Regions from separate parts of the Pseudomonas sp. TMW22091 genome, predicted to be linked through region 1. Evidence: predicted binding sites of a transcription regulator. Region 1 holds the regulator's gene; each other region holds the start of a gene.
The links. Region 1 encodes sigma-54, which starts transcription at its own class of promoters, with help from an activator protein. Its sites were predicted from a motif close to ANTGGCATNNANNTTGCTNT; they were not measured.

Region 1 (5,549 bases):
AGCAGAAGGCCCGTTAATGGCTACTCTGAAAGCCCAGCATTTGGCTAAAAGCTACAAGAGTCGCCAAGTGGTACGCGATGTCAGCTTGTCAATCGACAGCGGGCAAATCGTAGGCTTGCTTGGCCCTAACGGCGCAGGCAAGACCACGTGCTTTTATATGATTGTCGGCCTGGTTCAGGCCGATCAGGGTCGCGTGCTGATCGATGATCTGGATGTCAGCCACCAACCCATGCACGGCCGCGCACGTGCCGGTATCGGGTACTTGCCACAGGAAGCGTCAATCTTCCGCAAGCTGTCGGTTGCCGACAACATCATGGCGATTCTCGAAACGCGCAAGGAGCTCGACAAGGCCGGTCGCCGTAAAGAGCTGGAAAGCCTGCTGCAGGAATTCCATATCAATCATATCCGCGACAGCCTGGGCATGAGCTTGTCCGGTGGTGAGCGACGTCGGGTAGAAATTGCCCGCGCTCTGGCTACCGCTCCGAAGTTCATCCTGCTCGACGAACCTTTTGCCGGCGTTGACCCCATTTCCGTGGGTGATATTAAACAGATCATTCACCACCTCAAAGCCAAAGGCATTGGCGTGCTGATCACAGACCACAACGTGCGTGAAACCCTCGATATCTGTGAAACTGCCTACATCGTCAACGACGGTCAACTGATCGCAGAAGGCGATGCTGAAACCATTTTGGCCAACAAGTTGGTTCGCGAAGTGTATCTGGGGCATGAGTTCCGCTTGTAAACCCCATCGTGAGTGGCCCCTTGTAGCGATAAACCTTGAACATCATTATGACGGTCAAGGTTTTTTCGCATTTGGGGCCCGCTTGCACGCCGCTTCTGAAAACATCTCAAACTAATTGGAAACGCCCCTAGTCAAACGTACTGGGTTCAGGCATATAATTTGCTTATGTTTGGCGCTCACGCGCCTTGGTAGTGGATGGCGCCATGCGCGCCGGCGAATAAGGTCTTAAGCCCCAGCCATGAAACCATCGCTAGTCCTGAGAATGGGCCAACAGCTGACGATGACACCGCAGCTGCAACAGGCCATCCGTCTGCTCCAATTGTCCACCCTGGATCTGCAACAGGAAATCCAGGAGGCTCTGGAATCAAATCCAATGCTCGAGCGCCAGGAAGAAGGCGACGACTTCGACAATTCAGACCCTCTGGCCGACAACATCGAGCAAAAACCCAATAACGATATTCAGGAGCCGTCGTATCAGGAGTCCACACCCACCGTGGACAACCTGGAAGAAGGTGAATGGAACGAACGCATTCCCAATGAGCTGCCTGTCGACACGGCTTGGGAAGACGTCTACCAAACCAGCGCCAGCAGCCTGCCAAGCAACGATGATGACGAGTGGGACTTCACCACCCGCACCTCGGCCGGCGAAAGCCTGCAAAGCCACCTGCTGTGGCAACTGAATCTGGCACCCATGTCAGACACTGACCGGCTGATTGGCGTAACGCTCATCGACTGCATCAACAACCAAGGGTATCTCGACGAGTCACTAGACGAAATCCTTGAGGCATTCGACCCAGAACTCGACATCGAACTCGATGAGATCGAAGCCGTTCTGCACCGCATTCAGCAATTCGAACCAGCTGGGATTGGCGCCCGCAACCTCAGTGAGTGTCTGCTTCTTCAATTGCGCCAGCTGCCGTCCAAAACGCTATGGCTCAATGAAGCCAAGCGCCTGGTAACGGACTACATCGACCTCTTGGGCGCCCGCGATTACAGTCAGCTCATGCGCCGCATGAAGCTCAAGGAAGATGAGCTGCGTCAGGTCATTGAACTGATACAAAGCCTCAACCCGCGCCCCGGCTCGCAAATCGAGTCCAGCGAAGCCGAATACGTGGTACCGGACGTGATTGTGCGCAAGGACAATGATCGCTGGCTGGTTGAGCTTAATCAGGAGTCCATGCCACGTTTGCGGGTAAACCCTCAATACGCTGGTTTTGTGCGCCGCGCTGATACCAGCGCCGACAACACCTTCATGCGCAATCAGTTGCAAGAAGCTCGCTGGTTTATCAAAAGCCTGCAAAGCCGCAATGAAACGCTGATGAAAGTGGCGACGCAAATCGTCGAGCACCAGCGCGGCTTTCTGGAATATGGTGATGAAGCCATGAAGCCTTTGGTGCTGCATGACATTGCCGAAGCAGTAGGCATGCACGAGTCGACCATTTCCCGGGTGACCACGCAAAAGTTCATGCATACGCCCCGCGGCATTTATGAGTTGAAGTACTTTTTCTCCAGCCACGTCAGCACTTCTGAAGGGGGCGAATGCTCGTCCACAGCGATCCGCGCCATCATTAAAAAACTGGTGGCGGCTGAAAATCAGAAAAAGCCGTTGAGTGACAGCAAGATCGCTGGTTTACTGGAGGCACAAGGTATTCAAGTGGCCCGTCGCACCGTCGCGAAGTACCGCGAATCCCTCGGGATAGCGCCTTCCAGCGAACGCAAGAGGTTGATGTAAGCCACGGGCCACCGCGTTTCAGTGGCAGGCTGTTCGGCCTGCCACTTTATGCAATGGCAACCGAAGGAGAAACTGCATGCAAATCAACATCAGTGGACAGCATCTGGAAGTCACCGACGCGTTACGCGCTTACATAGGCGAAAAATTCAAACGCCTGGAGAACCATTTCGACAAGATCACCAATGCACAGGTCATCATGAAAGTCGAAAAACTTCAGCAGAAGATTGAAGCCACCCTGCATATCCCCAAGGGTCCGAAGGAAGTCGTTGCGAACGCAGAGCATACCGATATGTATGCTGCAATCGACCTGCTCGCTGACAAGCTCGATCGCCAACTGAAAAAACATAAGGAAAAGTCCCAAAGCCTGCTTCAAGGCGCAACGGGGCGTTAATACTCCATACCCATGATTCGACTTGAAAATATCCTGACCCCTGGCCGTTCCCTTGTGAACGTGCCGGGCGGCAGTAAAAAGCGCGTACTCGAACACACTGCCAAGCTGATTCACGATCAGGTGCCTGATCTGGCCATGCAGGACGTTTACGAGAGTTTGCTTGCCCGTGAAAAACTGGGTTCCACCGGTTTTGGTAACGGCATTGCCATACCTCATTGCCGCCTCAAGGGTTGCGAGGCGCCTGTCAGCGCCTTGTTGCACCTCGATGCGCCCATAGATTTCGACGCCATTGATGGCGCGCCAGTCGACCTGCTATTCGTTTTGCTCGTGCCTGAAGCGGCCACCGATGCTCATCTGGAACTGCTCAGGCAGATCGCCAGCATGCTCGACCGCAAAGACGTGCGCGACCAACTGCGCGCAGCCAGCAGCAACGAAGAGCTGTATAAGGTTGTTCTGGACGTACAGAGCGATCATTAATCATGCGCTTAGTCATCGTTAGCGGACGCTCAGGCTCCGGAAAAAGCACTGCACTGGCTGTCCTCGAAGACAACGGTTTCTATTGCATCGACAATCTGCCCGCCGGGCTGCTGCCAGAGCTGGCAGAGCGTGCGCTGATTCATACCGAATTGGCACAGCCGCTGGTTGCCGTGTCCATTGACGCACGTAACTTGCCCAGCCATTTGTCGCGTTTTCCGCAACTGCTTGAAGAGGTGCGCAACCGGCACATACAGTGCGATGTGCTGTTTCTGGATGCCGACGAAGAAACCTTGCTTAAACGCTTCTCTGAAACACGCCGGCGTCACCCACTGAGCAGCGCCAGTCGCTCTCTGGCCGAAGCCATACGTGACGAGAACCTCTTGCTCGGGCCCATTGCCGACCTGGCTGACCTGACGATCAATACCACCAACCTCAACCTCTATCAGCTGCGCGATACCATCAAGCTGCGTTTGCTGAACAAACCCGAGGCCGGGACCGCATTTTTGGTTGAGTCGTTTGGTTTCAAGCGTGGCATGCCGGTCGATGCCGACTTGGTGTTCGATGTGCGCTGCTTGCCTAACCCGTACTGGAAGCCAGAGCTACGCGAGCAATCGGGGCTGGACAAGCCGGTCGCAGACTACCTGTCAGCACAGCCGGATGTCGAAGAGATGTTTCAGGATATCTCCAGCTACCTGCTTAAATGGCTGCCCCGCTTCGCAGCCAGCAACCGGGCGTATGTCACCATTGGCATTGGCTGCACAGGCGGGCATCATCGCTCGGTCTACCTGACTGAACGCCTCGGTAAATGCCTGCAAGAAACCCTGAAGAACGTCCAGGTTCGCCACCGCGACCTTACCTGAAAGGATCACTACCGCGATGCCTGCACTGGAAATTGAAATCATCAACAAGCTGGGCTTGCACGCCCGGGCATCGGCCAAGTTCGTAGGTATCGCAGGACAGTTTCCATGTCTGGTCAGAGCAGGACGTACCGCTGACTCGATGGTGGATGGCAAAAGCATCATGGCCATGATGATGCTTGCCGCTGGCAAGGGCACGACTATCCACCTCAAGACTGAAGGCGAGAAAGAGCAGGAAGCCCTTGATGCCCTGACCAAACTCATCAATAACTACTTTGATGAAGGCGAGTAAGCCACGCTTAACCCAACGCCGTATCCATCACCATCATCAAGCAAAACCCTACACACAAGCCCAGACTGGCCAGTTTTTCGTGGCCATTGCGGCGTGATTCGGGGATGACTTCTTGCGTGACCACCAGCAGCATGGCCCCCGCCGCCAATGCCAACCCCATTGGCAACAATACTTCGGCCAGATTGACCAACCAGGCACAAAGCAAGGCGAACACCGGCTCGACAAGGCCTGAGGCAGCCCCGATCAAGAATGCCCTGACCCGCGACATGCCCGCGCCAGCCAACACCAATGCAATTACCAGCCCCTCTGGCACATCCTGAAGCGCAATGCCCATCGCCAGACTATCGGCGTCTGGCATTCCGCCGCCTGCCGACACCCCGACCGCCATGCCTTCGGGGATGTTATGCGCCACGATGGCAATCACGAACAACCAGATGCGCGGTGCAATCACGGGTTCACCGGGACGACTGACCAAGACTTCTGGCCCGCCTCCCGCGACCTTGCGGTCCACCAGAAACAAAAAGAAAGCGCCCAGCAAGATACCCGCACTGATCAACCCGCTGGCGGCCCAAGCTGACAAGCCAAGACTTTGAGCCGCTGCTATGCCGGGAACAATCAGCGAGAAGGCCGTGGCGGCCAGCATCACCCCGGCACCAAAGCCCAACAAGGTATCGCTGACCGCCACTGGCATCTTGCGAATAACCAGCACCGGCACCGCGCCCAGCGCCGTACCCAACGCGCAGAGCGCTCCGCCTTGCAGCGCCCGTAACATCCTGGGCTCCAGATCCAGCCAGACCAATCCCTTGGCTACCAGCAAGGCCGTGCCCGCCAACAGCAAGAGCGTGCCAAGGGCATAGCGAAACATTCGCACGCCCCCGACCGCTAATATTTGCGTGCCCATAATCTGCCTGAATCCTGTTGAGTCAGCCAATAGCGGCCTGATAACGACGCGCCACTTCTGGCCAATTAATAACGTTATAAAACGCACTGATGTATTCGGGACGACGGTTTTGGTAACGCAGGTAGTACGCGTGCTCCCACACATCCAGCCCAAGAAT
Region 2 (5,549 bases), on a different contig from region 1:
TTCGCCATCGTCGTCGGCCACGTCATCGGCAGCGGCTTCAAGACCCTCTTCGGTCTCGTCCTCGTCACCTACTTCGAGGTCATCATTTTCCAGATCGTCGTCGCTCATGTTCTACCTCATGACTTTCGTAAAGCAGATTATTTATATAGACCAGATGCGACAAATGTCGACCTCGGGTGGCGAAAAAGTAGCCCTGGTCAATCCCCGGCTTACGCCTCTTCACCGCGAAGGGTGATGAGGACTTTACAAGCACCGTCATATTCACGCTGCCCGTCCAAAAACACTGTGCCAGCGAGCCTTCTGCCACCGACCTTGCCCTACAGACACGATCTGCAACAGCCCGACTTGCAAAGCATGGAAACGTCAGGAGATTGTCCACGTCTTCATCTTGCACAGGGAGCAGCTTTGCTGCCCTCGGCGCGCATTCTAGCGTGCTCTAGAAAAAAACAAAGCAGCTAATAGTCGAGTTGTGCGGTAAGTGTTCATCCTACAAATTTTACCCGCCGGGATCCTTCTTAAAACTGTAGGAAAAATCATTGTCTTGAAGGGGATAACGCACATTCGAGACAAAAAAATACCCGGCAAGCCGGGTATTTTTAAAAAGTGCTACTTACAAGTTGTAGCCTCTTTCGTTGTGTTGAGCCAGATCCAGACCAACCGCCTCTTCCTCTTCAGTCACTCGAAGGCCCATGACGGCATCCAGCACCTTGAGAATGATGAAGGTCACCACCGCTGTGTAGACGATGGTAAAGGCGACGCCTTTGAACTGAATCCAGACTTGGGCACCAATGTCGGTTACCGCGCCGAAACCACCCACTGCAGGGGCCGCAAACACGCCGGTCAGAATGGCGCCTACGATACCGCCGATGCCGTGAACACCAAACGCATCCAGCGAATCGTCATATCCCAGCTTGCGCTTGAGTGCGGTGGCGCACAGGAAGCAGATCACGCCTGCTGACAGGCCGATCACAATGGAACCCATAGGGCCTACGGTGCCTGCGGCGGGAGTGATAGCCACAAGGCCGGCTACCACGCCTGAGGCGATGCCCAAGGCACTTGGCTTGCCGTGGGTGATCCACTCGGCAAACATCCAGCCCAGTGCAGCAGCGGCCGTGGCAATCTGCGTCACCAGCATGGCCATGCCCGCAGTGCCGTTAGCGGCGGCGGCGGAGCCTGCGTTGAAGCCGAACCAGCCGATCCACAGCATGGCGGCACCGACCAGGGTGTAACCCAGGTTATGGGGAGCCATCGGGGTGGTTGGGTAGCCTTTGCGCTTGCCCAGTACGATGCACGCCACCAGACCTGCGATACCGGCGTTGATGTGCACCACTGTGCCGCCCGCGAAGTCGAGCACACCCCAGTCCCACATCAGACCGCCAGGACCGCTCCAGACCATGTGCGCGATAGGCGCATAAACCAGCGTGAACCACACGCCCATGAAGATCAGCATGGCCGAGAACTTCATGCGTTCAGCAAAGGCGCCTACGATCAGTGCCGGGGTGATGATGGCAAAGGTCATCTGGAAGGTGATGAACACTGCTTCAGGGAACAGTGCCGTGGCCGAGGTGAGGCTGGCCGGCGTCACGCCCACCAGAAATGCCTTGCCGAAACCGCCGATGAACGAGTTGAAGTTGGTGACGCCTTCTTCCATGCCCGTCGTATCAAACGTAATGCTGTAGCCGTAAATGACCCACAGAATGCTGATCAGCCCGGTAATGGCAAAGCACTGCATCATCACGGATAGAATATTTTTGGAGCGCACCATGCCGCCGTAAAACAGCGCAAGGCCGGGAATGGTCATCAACAGCACCAAAGCGGTTGCAGTCAGCATCCAGGCGGTATCGCCGGAGTTCAGGACTGGAGCGGCCACTTCGTCTGCGGCCATGGCCAGGCCAGGCATTACGACAGACAACAGGGCTCCGAGCCCTGCGAATTTACGCAGAGTCATTGTGTTTTCTCCTGGGGCGTTGGGGTTTGGCGGCTTAGATTGCGTCGGTATCGGTTTCGCCGGTACGGATGCGAATAGCCTGTTCCAGATTGACTACAAAAATCTTGCCGTCACCGATTTTGCCGGTGTTGGCAGCCTTGGTTATCGCCTCGATAACCCGGTCAAGATCTTTGTCGTCAATGGCGACATCAATCTTCACCTTTGGCAGAAAATCGACCACATATTCCGCACCGCGATACAGCTCGGTGTGACCTTTCTGACGGCCGAAGCCTTTAACCTCAGTAACGGTAATGCCCTGCACGCCGATTTCAGACAGCGACTCGCGTACGTCGTCTAACTTGAACGGCTTGATAATGGCGGTGACTAGCTTCATGAAACTTCTCCCGAATTGGTGGACTTGCCCCAGGAAAACAAACCCGGCTCAAGTCTAAGCGCAGTGTCTGGCTTTGTAACGCGTCGTTGCCAGTTGCAAGCAACACAACGTGTATCAATCGCTGGTGACGAAAACACTCCCTGAACCACCTGCCGCACTACCATCGTCACAGCAACTGCATCAGTACATGAGTCACTGGCAACTAAGCAGAAACCTTGCCATGTCTGAAAAAACCAATCATTACAGTCAATTATCATGAACAGATGGCATTTTGCTCTTGCGCTGACGGCATTTATGCACCCAAACAGTGCACAGCTTGCGAGCAGCCTGCGCGAAAGCTGTGCGCCGAGCCGTGTACATGGGGCCCAAAGCCTGCGTGCTACACTCGCCACCATCAGTTTTCAGGACCTTACCCATGCTCGCTCCCAAAGACCTTCTCGACGCCCTGAGTGGCCAAGCCTCCCGTTTGTTCAGTGGCGAAACGCCGTTGCCACGTAACGAAATCGAAAGCCAGTTCAAAGCCTTGCTGCAAAGTGGCTTCAGCAAACTGGACCTGGTCAGCCGCGAAGAATTCGACAGCCAAATGGTGGTACTGGCCCGCACCCGCGCTCGTCTCGAAAGCCTGGAAGCCAAAGTCGCGGAGCTTGAAGCCAAGCTGTTGCCGCCCGGCGAATAACGCTCGACGGCGGTGCGTTAGCTCACGATCTTTAGCTCTAAGAGCGGATAGCCGCATCGTCGTACAAACACATCCCGTATCCATTCACGCCCTGCCCTTGGCCTGTGATTCGCGCACCATGCGTCTTTTGCCCGCTCAAGGAATGAGTCATGTCGCTGGCCATCGTTTACAGCCGCGCCCAAGTCGGTGTGGAGGCGCCCGCCGTCACGGTTGAGGTTCATCTGGCGAATGGTTTGCCAGCGCTGACACTGGTCGGGCTGCCCGAAACAGCGGTCAAGGAAAGCAAGGACAGGGTACGAAGCGCCATTCTGAATTCGGGGTTTGATTTCCCCGCCCGACGCATCACCTTGAATCTGGCGCCCGCCGACTTACCCAAAGATGGCGGACGCTTTGATCTGGCGATAGCGCTGGGCATATTGGCTGCCAGTGGGCAAATGCCCGCAGCGGCGCTGGAACAAGTGGAGTGTCTCGGTGAATTGGCGTTATCCGGCGCTATTCGGCCTGTGCAGGGCGTACTCCCGGCCGCACTGGTGGCTCGTGCGGCGGGTCGTGCTCTGGTTGTGCCGATGGCCAATGCAGAAGAAGCCAGCCTGGCTTCAGGTTTGACGGTCATTGCCGCTGAACATTTGCTGCAAGTCGTGGCGCACTTTTCTGCCCGTTCGGTGATTGAACCCTATGTGGCGAGCGGCTTGTTGCACGCCAGCAAACCTTATCCAGACCTCAGCGATGTACAAGGGCAACTCTCAGCCAAGCGTGCACTGTTGATCGCCGCAGCGGGCGGCCACAACTTGCTGTTCACCGGCCCTCCCGGTACGGGCAAAACCCTGTTAGCCAGCCGCCTGCCCGGCTTGCTGCCGCCGCTGAACGAGCAGGAAGCGCTGGAAGTGGCCGCCATTCAATCCGTTGCCAGCCATGTGCCGTTAAGCTGCTGGCCGCAACGCCCTTTTCGTCAGCCGCACCATTCAGCCTCTGGCCCCGCATTGGTGGGGGGCGGCTCTAAACCGCAACCGGGCGAAATCACCTTGGCACATCACGGCGTATTGTTTTTGGATGAACTGCCCGAGTTTGACCGCAAGGTTCTGGAGGTTTTAAGAGAACCGATGGAATCGGGTTTTATCGTGATTGCCCGCGCTCGCGACCGCATGCGCTTTCCGGCTCGGTTTCAACTGGTCGCTGCCATGAATCCCTGTCCGTGTGGCTATCTGGGTGAACCGACGGGACGCTGCCGCTGCACGCCGGAGCAAATCCAGCGATACCGCAACAAACTGTCCGGCCCCTTGCTCGACCGGATCGACCTGCACCTGACCGTGGCGCGCGAAACCACCTCGCTTAATCCTGCGCAGGCCTCAAACGACACCACGGCCAATGCTGCCGAACAGGTGGCGGCTGCCCGTGAGCGGCAATTGCAGCGTCAGGGGTGCGCCAATGCCTTTCTCGACTTGAAGGGCGTACGGACTCACTGCACGCTCAGTGCTGTGGATAACGTTTGGCTGGAAACCGCGTGTGAGCGCATGAGCTTATCGCTGCGCGCAGCCCATCGCTTATTGAAGGTCGCGCGAACATTGGCGGATCTGGAGCAAGTAAAAGAGATAGAGAGGAAGCATTTGGCGGAAGCGTTACAGTATCGGCCGGACAGTCGGTGAATATTATTTACTGTAGGAAATTTCTGCGAGCACACGGGGATTAATCTTTTATTTTTAAAATAACGCCACAATTAGAAGATCACACCTATGAAAACATGCGGTAGAAGGTATAACAATATTCAGTCACTCGTAAATTGTGATCGCCATTGACGATCTCCCAACACCTATAATATTATTTATTACTCGCATCGACCTTGGATTAAATATATGTACTTGAAATTCAGGCTATTGCCAGTTTAAGTTTAGCCCTATTCGGTTCTGCGGACTCTATACAGCCATCATGATGAGCCTAGTAGACTCTTTTGCGGATATCGATCTTGTTCTTTTTAAATCATTAGGCATTGGGTTTTTCTGACACCACTCATGCTTGGACTTATTTACTACACCCCTAAAATGAGTCATATGCTATAGGAATGGCGCACACAAGCAAACTCATATGATTGGCTACATACCATTCACGCATACAACTGCCTCTTCCAGCAACACGACTGGCTTAATTATGAATCAAAATAAACCCTCATGCATCGTGCTTGTACATTATGCGTAAGTACGATTTTATTACTATTTTTAGTGCTTGCCTAACTGTACTCGGAGGGGCAATTTTTTATACTGCCCTCCTGCTTGGAGTAGTGAAGTTTATTTTTGAACTTCAAGGACGACCACCTCTTTTCCTTGTTATCCCTACTTACTGCTTGTTGGTATTACTTGGCTTTCGCTTCCAATTTAGAGCCCTGCTAAAGCTTCTGAGTGGAGGATAAAGAAAACTGTACAAACTTTTAAATTCCCCCCTCGCTGAAATTAGCATATCAGGACAATATGATTTAATTCGCATCCGTAACGGTCGTGTGCAACTTAGATCAATGGGAGGCAGGCCGTTCGAATTCATGTTTACTGGAGTCAGTATACATA
Region 3 (5,549 bases), on a different contig from region 1:
AGTTTTTCACCATGCTGGTGACGTTGTTGTTTTTGTCCATGAACGGACATTTAGTGGTGTTTGAAGTGCTCACCGAAAGCTTCACTACCTTGCCGGTGGGTGGCGGGCTGCTGACCAATCACTATTGGGAAATCGCCAACAAGCTCGGTTGGGTGCTGGGCGCAGCCTTGTTGCTGGTGTTGCCGGCGATCACCGCTTTGCTGGTGGTCAATATTGCCTTTGGTGTGATGACCCGCGCAGCACCGCAACTGAACATCTTCGCCATCGGCTTTCCGCTGACGCTGGTGTTGGGCATGGTGATTCTGTGGATCAGCATGGCTGACATCCTCAACCAGTATCAGCCGCTGGCCTCCGAGGCGTTGCAGTTTCTTCGCGAACTGGCGAGGGCCAAATAGTGGCTGAAAGCGAAAGTGGTGCCGATAAAACAGAAGACCCCACGGAGAAGCGAAAAAAGGACTCCAGGGAAAAGGGTGAAATCGCGCGCTCCAAAGAGCTCAACACCTTGGCCATCATGCTGGCCGGCTCTATAGGCTTGCTGATTTTTGGCGGCGCGTTGGCCCAGGACATGATGGAGTTGATGCGTTACAACTTCAGCATCAGCCGCGAGACCCTGCTTAACACCGACTCGATGGGCGCGTTTTTGCTGCACTCCGGCAAAGTCGCCTTGCTCGCCGTGCAGCCGGTATTGATCACCTTGTTGATCGCCGCGCTGGTGGGGCCTATCGCACTGGGCGGGTGGTTGTTTGCAGCAGGCAGCATGGCGCCAAAATTCAGCCGCATGAACCCTGCCGCCGGGCTCAAGCGCATGTTCTCGGCCAAGGCGCTGGTCGAGTTGCTCAAAGCCTTGGCCAAGTTTTTTATCATCCTGATTGTCGCGTTGCTGGTCTTGAAGTCCGATATTGACGACTTGTTGCGTATTGCTCAGGAACCCCTTGAGCAGGCGGTGATTCACAGTCTGCAGGTGGTGGCCTGGAGCGCTTTGTGGATGGCTTGCGGGTTGATCCTGATCGCAGCGGTGGACGTGCCGGTGCAGTTGTGGGAAAGCCACAAGAAGCTGTTGATGACCAAGCAGGAAGTGCGCGACGAGCACAAGGATCAGGAGGGTCGTCCTGAGGTCAAGCAGCGCATTCGCCAGTTGCAAAGGGAGATGTCCCAGCGACGCATGATGTCGGCCATTCCGGACGCTGATGTGATCATCACCAACCCGACCCATTACGCGGTGGCGCTCAAATACGACCCGGAGAAGGGTGGGGCGCCGATGTTGCTGGCCAAGGGCAGTGATTTTCTGGCATTGAAAATTCGTGAGATCGGCGCCAAGCACAACATTTTGCTGCTGGAATCACCTGCATTGGCGCGGTCAATCTATTACTCCACCGAGCTCGAGCAGGAAATCCCGGCGGGGTTGTACCTGGCCGTGGCGCAGGTGCTGGCGTACGTGTACCAGATTCGCCAACACCAGGCTGGGAAGGGCAAGCGGCCTGATCCCCTTGACGATTTGCCGATTCCGCCGGATTTACGTCGCGATGAATAACCGGAGTCTCAACATGCGATTCTCGGGGTGCTGTCAGGATTGACCGATTCACTGTCATTTTTGTCAGTAGAGGCTTCGTGCAAATCTGCTTAACTTGAAACGGCAGGTGTCATATTAATTCGTGTGCAGGCAAGGAGAGGCGCGATGTCGATCGAGTTAACCCTGATTCCTGATGGTGCTGTTCGAACTTATGCGTTGAGTGATTCTTTTGCCACGGCCCATGTGGATCTGGATGGGCTATTCCCCAAGTTCCCTGCGCTGGAGGGTACTTTTGCGATTTTCTGGATAGATCAATTATCGGATCAACGCATCGTCGGGTTTAGCACCGAAGGCTCCAACTTGCTGGCAGTCATTTCTTTGCCCACAGCTCCGCAAGGGTGGGGCAGTGAGGAGTATTACTCCGCGATCATGGATCGGTGTTTCAAGGAGCGTGACAGCATCCTGCAATTTTTGCGCAAATCTCTGAGCTTTGAAGGCATCAATGGGCGTTGTGTGCGCAGTTTTATCCTGTGCAACCTGGTGCGTCAGTTGCAGTTGGACAGCGTACCGGTCTGGAAAGATCGTCCGCGAACCCGTGATGGTCGTTGTGGCGACATCTTGATTGGTGGGCATGGTAGCGAGCGTTACGAGCCTAATCGCAAGATTGACGTGGTGTTTGGTGCCAACAGCAGCGCGTGCCTGGTGATTGATTTGGGTGAATGGCGCTGGAATTGATGGCGGGTCCCATACCCTCACCCTAGCCCTCTCCCAGAGGGAGAGGGGACTAAAAGCAGATGTGCGCAATGGCAACCATCAAGCCCTTTCTCGCAGAGGCAGAGGTAGAGGGGGGCTAAAAGAGGATATCCGCAACGCCACCCATCAAGCCTTTTCTCGCAGAGGCAGAGGTAGAGGGGGGCTAAAAGCGGATATCCGCAACGCCAACAACCTAGTCCCCTCTCCCTCTGGGAGAGGGTTAGGGTGAGGGTAGCTTTTGATTCTGATGTGGCAATTGGCCAAAGTTGGAAGGCTTCTTGCAAAGGCAGGCTTTACGGCGCATTCAGCGTCAAAAGTTTGCTAAAGGTTTGTTGCAATGTCATTGGATCGCTCTCAGTTAATCAACACAGCCCGTAATGGCCTGGCCGGTTTGGGGCAAGGGCAGTTGGGCGTGCCGTTGCTGCTGTTGGTGATGCTGGCAATGATGATGTTGCCGATTCCGCCTTTTCTCCTCGATGTGTTCTTTACCTTCAACATTGCCCTCTCCATCGTTGTGCTGCTGGTCTGCGTCTACGCGCTGCGCCCGTTGGATTTCGCGGTATTCCCCACTATTTTGCTGGTCGCGACGTTGATGCGCCTGGCACTCAACGTGGCTTCCACCCGAGTGGTCATGCTCCACGGTCAGGACGGTCATGCCGCGGCCGGCAAGGTGATTCAGGCCTTTGGCGAGGTGGTGATCGGCGGCAATTATGTCGTTGGTATCGTGGTCTTCGCCATTTTGATGATCATCAACTTTGTGGTTGTGACCAAAGGTGCCGGGCGCATTTCCGAGGTGAGCGCACGCTTCACCCTCGACGCCATGCCCGGTAAGCAAATGGCCATTGATGCTGACCTCAACGCGGGCCTGATCGATCAGAATCAAGCCAAGCTGCGTCGTCAGGAAGTCGCCCAGGAGGCCGAGTTCTACGGCTCGATGGACGGCGCCAGTAAATTCGTGCGCGGTGATGCCATCGCCGGTCTGTTGATCCTGTTTATTAACCTGATCGGCGGCATCGCGGTGGGTATCTTTCAGCACGGCATGACCTTTACCGACGCCGGCAAGGTTTACGCCTTGCTGACCATCGGTGACGGTTTGGTGGCGCAGCTGCCTTCGTTGCTGCTGTCCACCGCTGCGGCGATTATGGTTACCCGTGCCTCTGGCTCCGAAGACATGGGCAAGCAGATCAACCGGCAGATGTTTGCCTCGCCCAAAGCCTTGGCGGTGTCGGCGGGCTTGATGGCGGTCATGGGTATCGTGCCGGGCATGCCGCACTTCTCCTTTCTGAGCCTGGCGGCTGTCGCCGGTGGCGTGGCGTATTTGATGTGGAAGAAGCAAAACGCAGCCAAAACTCAAGCCTTGCAGGAAGTGAAGTTGCAACAAGACCTGCTGCCGTCCCCGGCCCGTGCCCAAGAGACCAAAGAGCTGGGTTGGGATGACGTCACGCCTATCGACATGATTGGCCTTGAAGTGGGTTATCGACTTATTCCGTTGGTGGACCGCAATCAGGGTGGTCAATTGCTGGCGCGGATCAAGGGTGTGCGCAAGAAGCTTTCACAGGATCTGGGCTTTCTGATGCCTACCGTGCACATTCGCGACAACCTTGATCTGGCCCCCAGCGCCTACCGCTTGACCTTGATGGGCGTGATTCTGGCCGAGGCCGAGATTTACCCGGATCGAGAAATGGCAATCAACCCGGGGCAGGTGTTTGGCACGCTCAACGGCATCACCACCCAAGACCCGGCCTTTGGCCTCGAAGCGGTGTGGATCGAGGTCAGCCAGCGCAATCAGGCCCAGTCGCTGGGTTACACCGTGGTTGACGCCAGCACGGTCGTGGCCACCCATTTGAACCAGATTCTGTACAAGCACTCCCATGAGCTGATCGGTCATGAGGAAGTGCAGCAATTGATGCAGTTGCTGGCCAAGTCTTCGCCCAAATTGGCAGAAGAACTGGTACCGGGCGTATTGAGCCTCTCACAGCTGCTCAAAGTGTTGCAGGCGCTGCTGGCCGAGCAGGTGCCCGTGCGCGATATTCGCAGCATTGCCGAGGCCGTCGCCAACAATGCTCACAAGAGTCAAGATACTGCCGCTTTGGTGGCCGCCGTGCGTGTCGGGTTGTCCCGCGCTATCGTGCAAAGCATTGTAGGCGTTGAGTCCGAGCTGCCTGTTATCACCCTGGAACCCAGGTTGGAACAAATATTGCTCAATAGTTTGCAAAAGGCCGGACAAGGCCAGGAAGAGGGCGTTTTGCTGGAGCCGAGCATGGCTGAAAAGCTACAGCGCTCATTGATTGACGCGGCTCAGCGTCAGGAAATGCAAGGCAACCCGGTGATCTTGCTGGTGGCAGGCCCGGTACGCGCAATGCTTTCGCGGTTTGGCCGTTTGGCGGTACCTAACCTGCATGTGCTGGCGTACCAGGAAATCCCGGATAACAAGCAAGTCACGATTGTTGCGACAGTAGGCCCGAACGGCTGAGGGTTTGATTTATGCAAGTGAAGCGATTTTTCGCCGCCGATATGCGTCAGGCCATGAAGCTGATTCGTGATGAGTTGGGCGCTGATGCCGCCATTATTGGCAATCGCCGCATTGCCGGCGGCGTTGAGTTGACCGCAGCGCTGGATTACAAGCTGTCTGCCTTGGCCCCCCGCGTGCCGAACGTAGAGCTTGAAGAAGAGCTGCGCAAAACCCAGTCCAAAATAGTCTCGGCGCAGGCCGAGCTAAGCCTGCGCAGCGAAGGCGACGGTGATGTAAACCGCCAGCTGTTTGCCGGCTTGCCCTTGACGGCTGCCGAGCCGTTGATTGAGCCGACGCTCGAAGAGCCGCCGCGCCCGGCTGCGACGCCTTCGACCGGCATTGACCGTCGTGTCTTTGACAGCATGCGTTCAGAGCTCAATGGCCTGCGTGAATTACTCGAAGTGCAACTGGGCTCGCTTGCCTGGAATCAGTTGCAAGGTGCCAAGCCTGCGCAAGCAAATTTGTGGCGCCGGTTGCAACGTATTGGTTTGTCGGGGCCGTTGTCCCGTGATCTATTGGCGCAAGTTGCCGAAATTGAAGAGCCACGTCAGGCCTGGCGCATGCTGTTGGCGCATCTGGCGAGGATGATTACGACCCCGGAAATCGAGCCGCTTGAAGAAGGCGGCGTGATCGCTATGGTCGGCCCGGCTGGTATGGGTAAAACCACAACGCTGGCTAAGCTGGCGGCGCGATATGTACTCAAGTACGGCGCGCAACACATCGCATTGGTGAGCATGGATAGCTTTCGTATTGGCGCTCAGGAGCAACTCAAGA

Region 2: the regulator sigma-54 is predicted to act here: its motif matches at 2,525-2,544, upstream of glnK (P-II family nitrogen regulator).
Region 3: the regulator sigma-54 is predicted to act here: its motif matches at 2,313-2,332, upstream of flhA (flagellar biosynthesis protein FlhA).

What each region holds. Positions count from the first base shown of each region.
Region 1 is NZ_SCFI01000011.1:104,568-110,116, reverse strand. Features, by position in the region: gene lptA (lipopolysaccharide transport periplasmic protein LptA) at 1-17, shown strand, start outside; gene lptB (LPS export ABC transporter ATP-binding protein) at 17-742, shown strand; gene EQV93_RS18660 (RNA polymerase factor sigma-54) at 981-2,474, shown strand; gene hpf (ribosome hibernation-promoting factor, HPF/YfiA family) at 2,551-2,865, shown strand; gene ptsN (PTS IIA-like nitrogen regulatory protein PtsN) at 2,878-3,342, shown strand; gene rapZ (RNase adapter RapZ) at 3,345-4,202, shown strand; gene EQV93_RS18640 (HPr family phosphocarrier protein) at 4,219-4,491, shown strand; gene EQV93_RS18635 (ZIP family metal transporter) at 4,499-5,392, opposite strand; gene EQV93_RS18630 (superoxide dismutase) at 5,415-5,549, opposite strand, start outside.
Region 2 is NZ_SCFI01000002.1:283,266-288,814, reverse strand. Features, by position in the region: gene sutA (transcriptional regulator SutA) at 1-108, opposite strand, end outside; gene EQV93_RS05035 (ammonium transporter) at 611-1,948, opposite strand; gene glnK (P-II family nitrogen regulator) at 1,983-2,321, opposite strand; gene EQV93_RS05025 (accessory factor UbiK family protein) at 2,737-2,997, shown strand; gene EQV93_RS05020 (YifB family Mg chelatase-like AAA ATPase) at 3,147-4,640, shown strand.
Region 3 is NZ_SCFI01000003.1:501,787-507,335, reverse strand. Features, by position in the region: gene fliR (flagellar biosynthetic protein FliR) at 1-395, shown strand, start outside; gene flhB (flagellar biosynthesis protein FlhB) at 395-1,531, shown strand; gene EQV93_RS08975 (hypothetical protein) at 1,676-2,245, shown strand; gene flhA (flagellar biosynthesis protein FlhA) at 2,607-4,736, shown strand; gene flhF (flagellar biosynthesis protein FlhF) at 4,748-5,549, shown strand, end outside.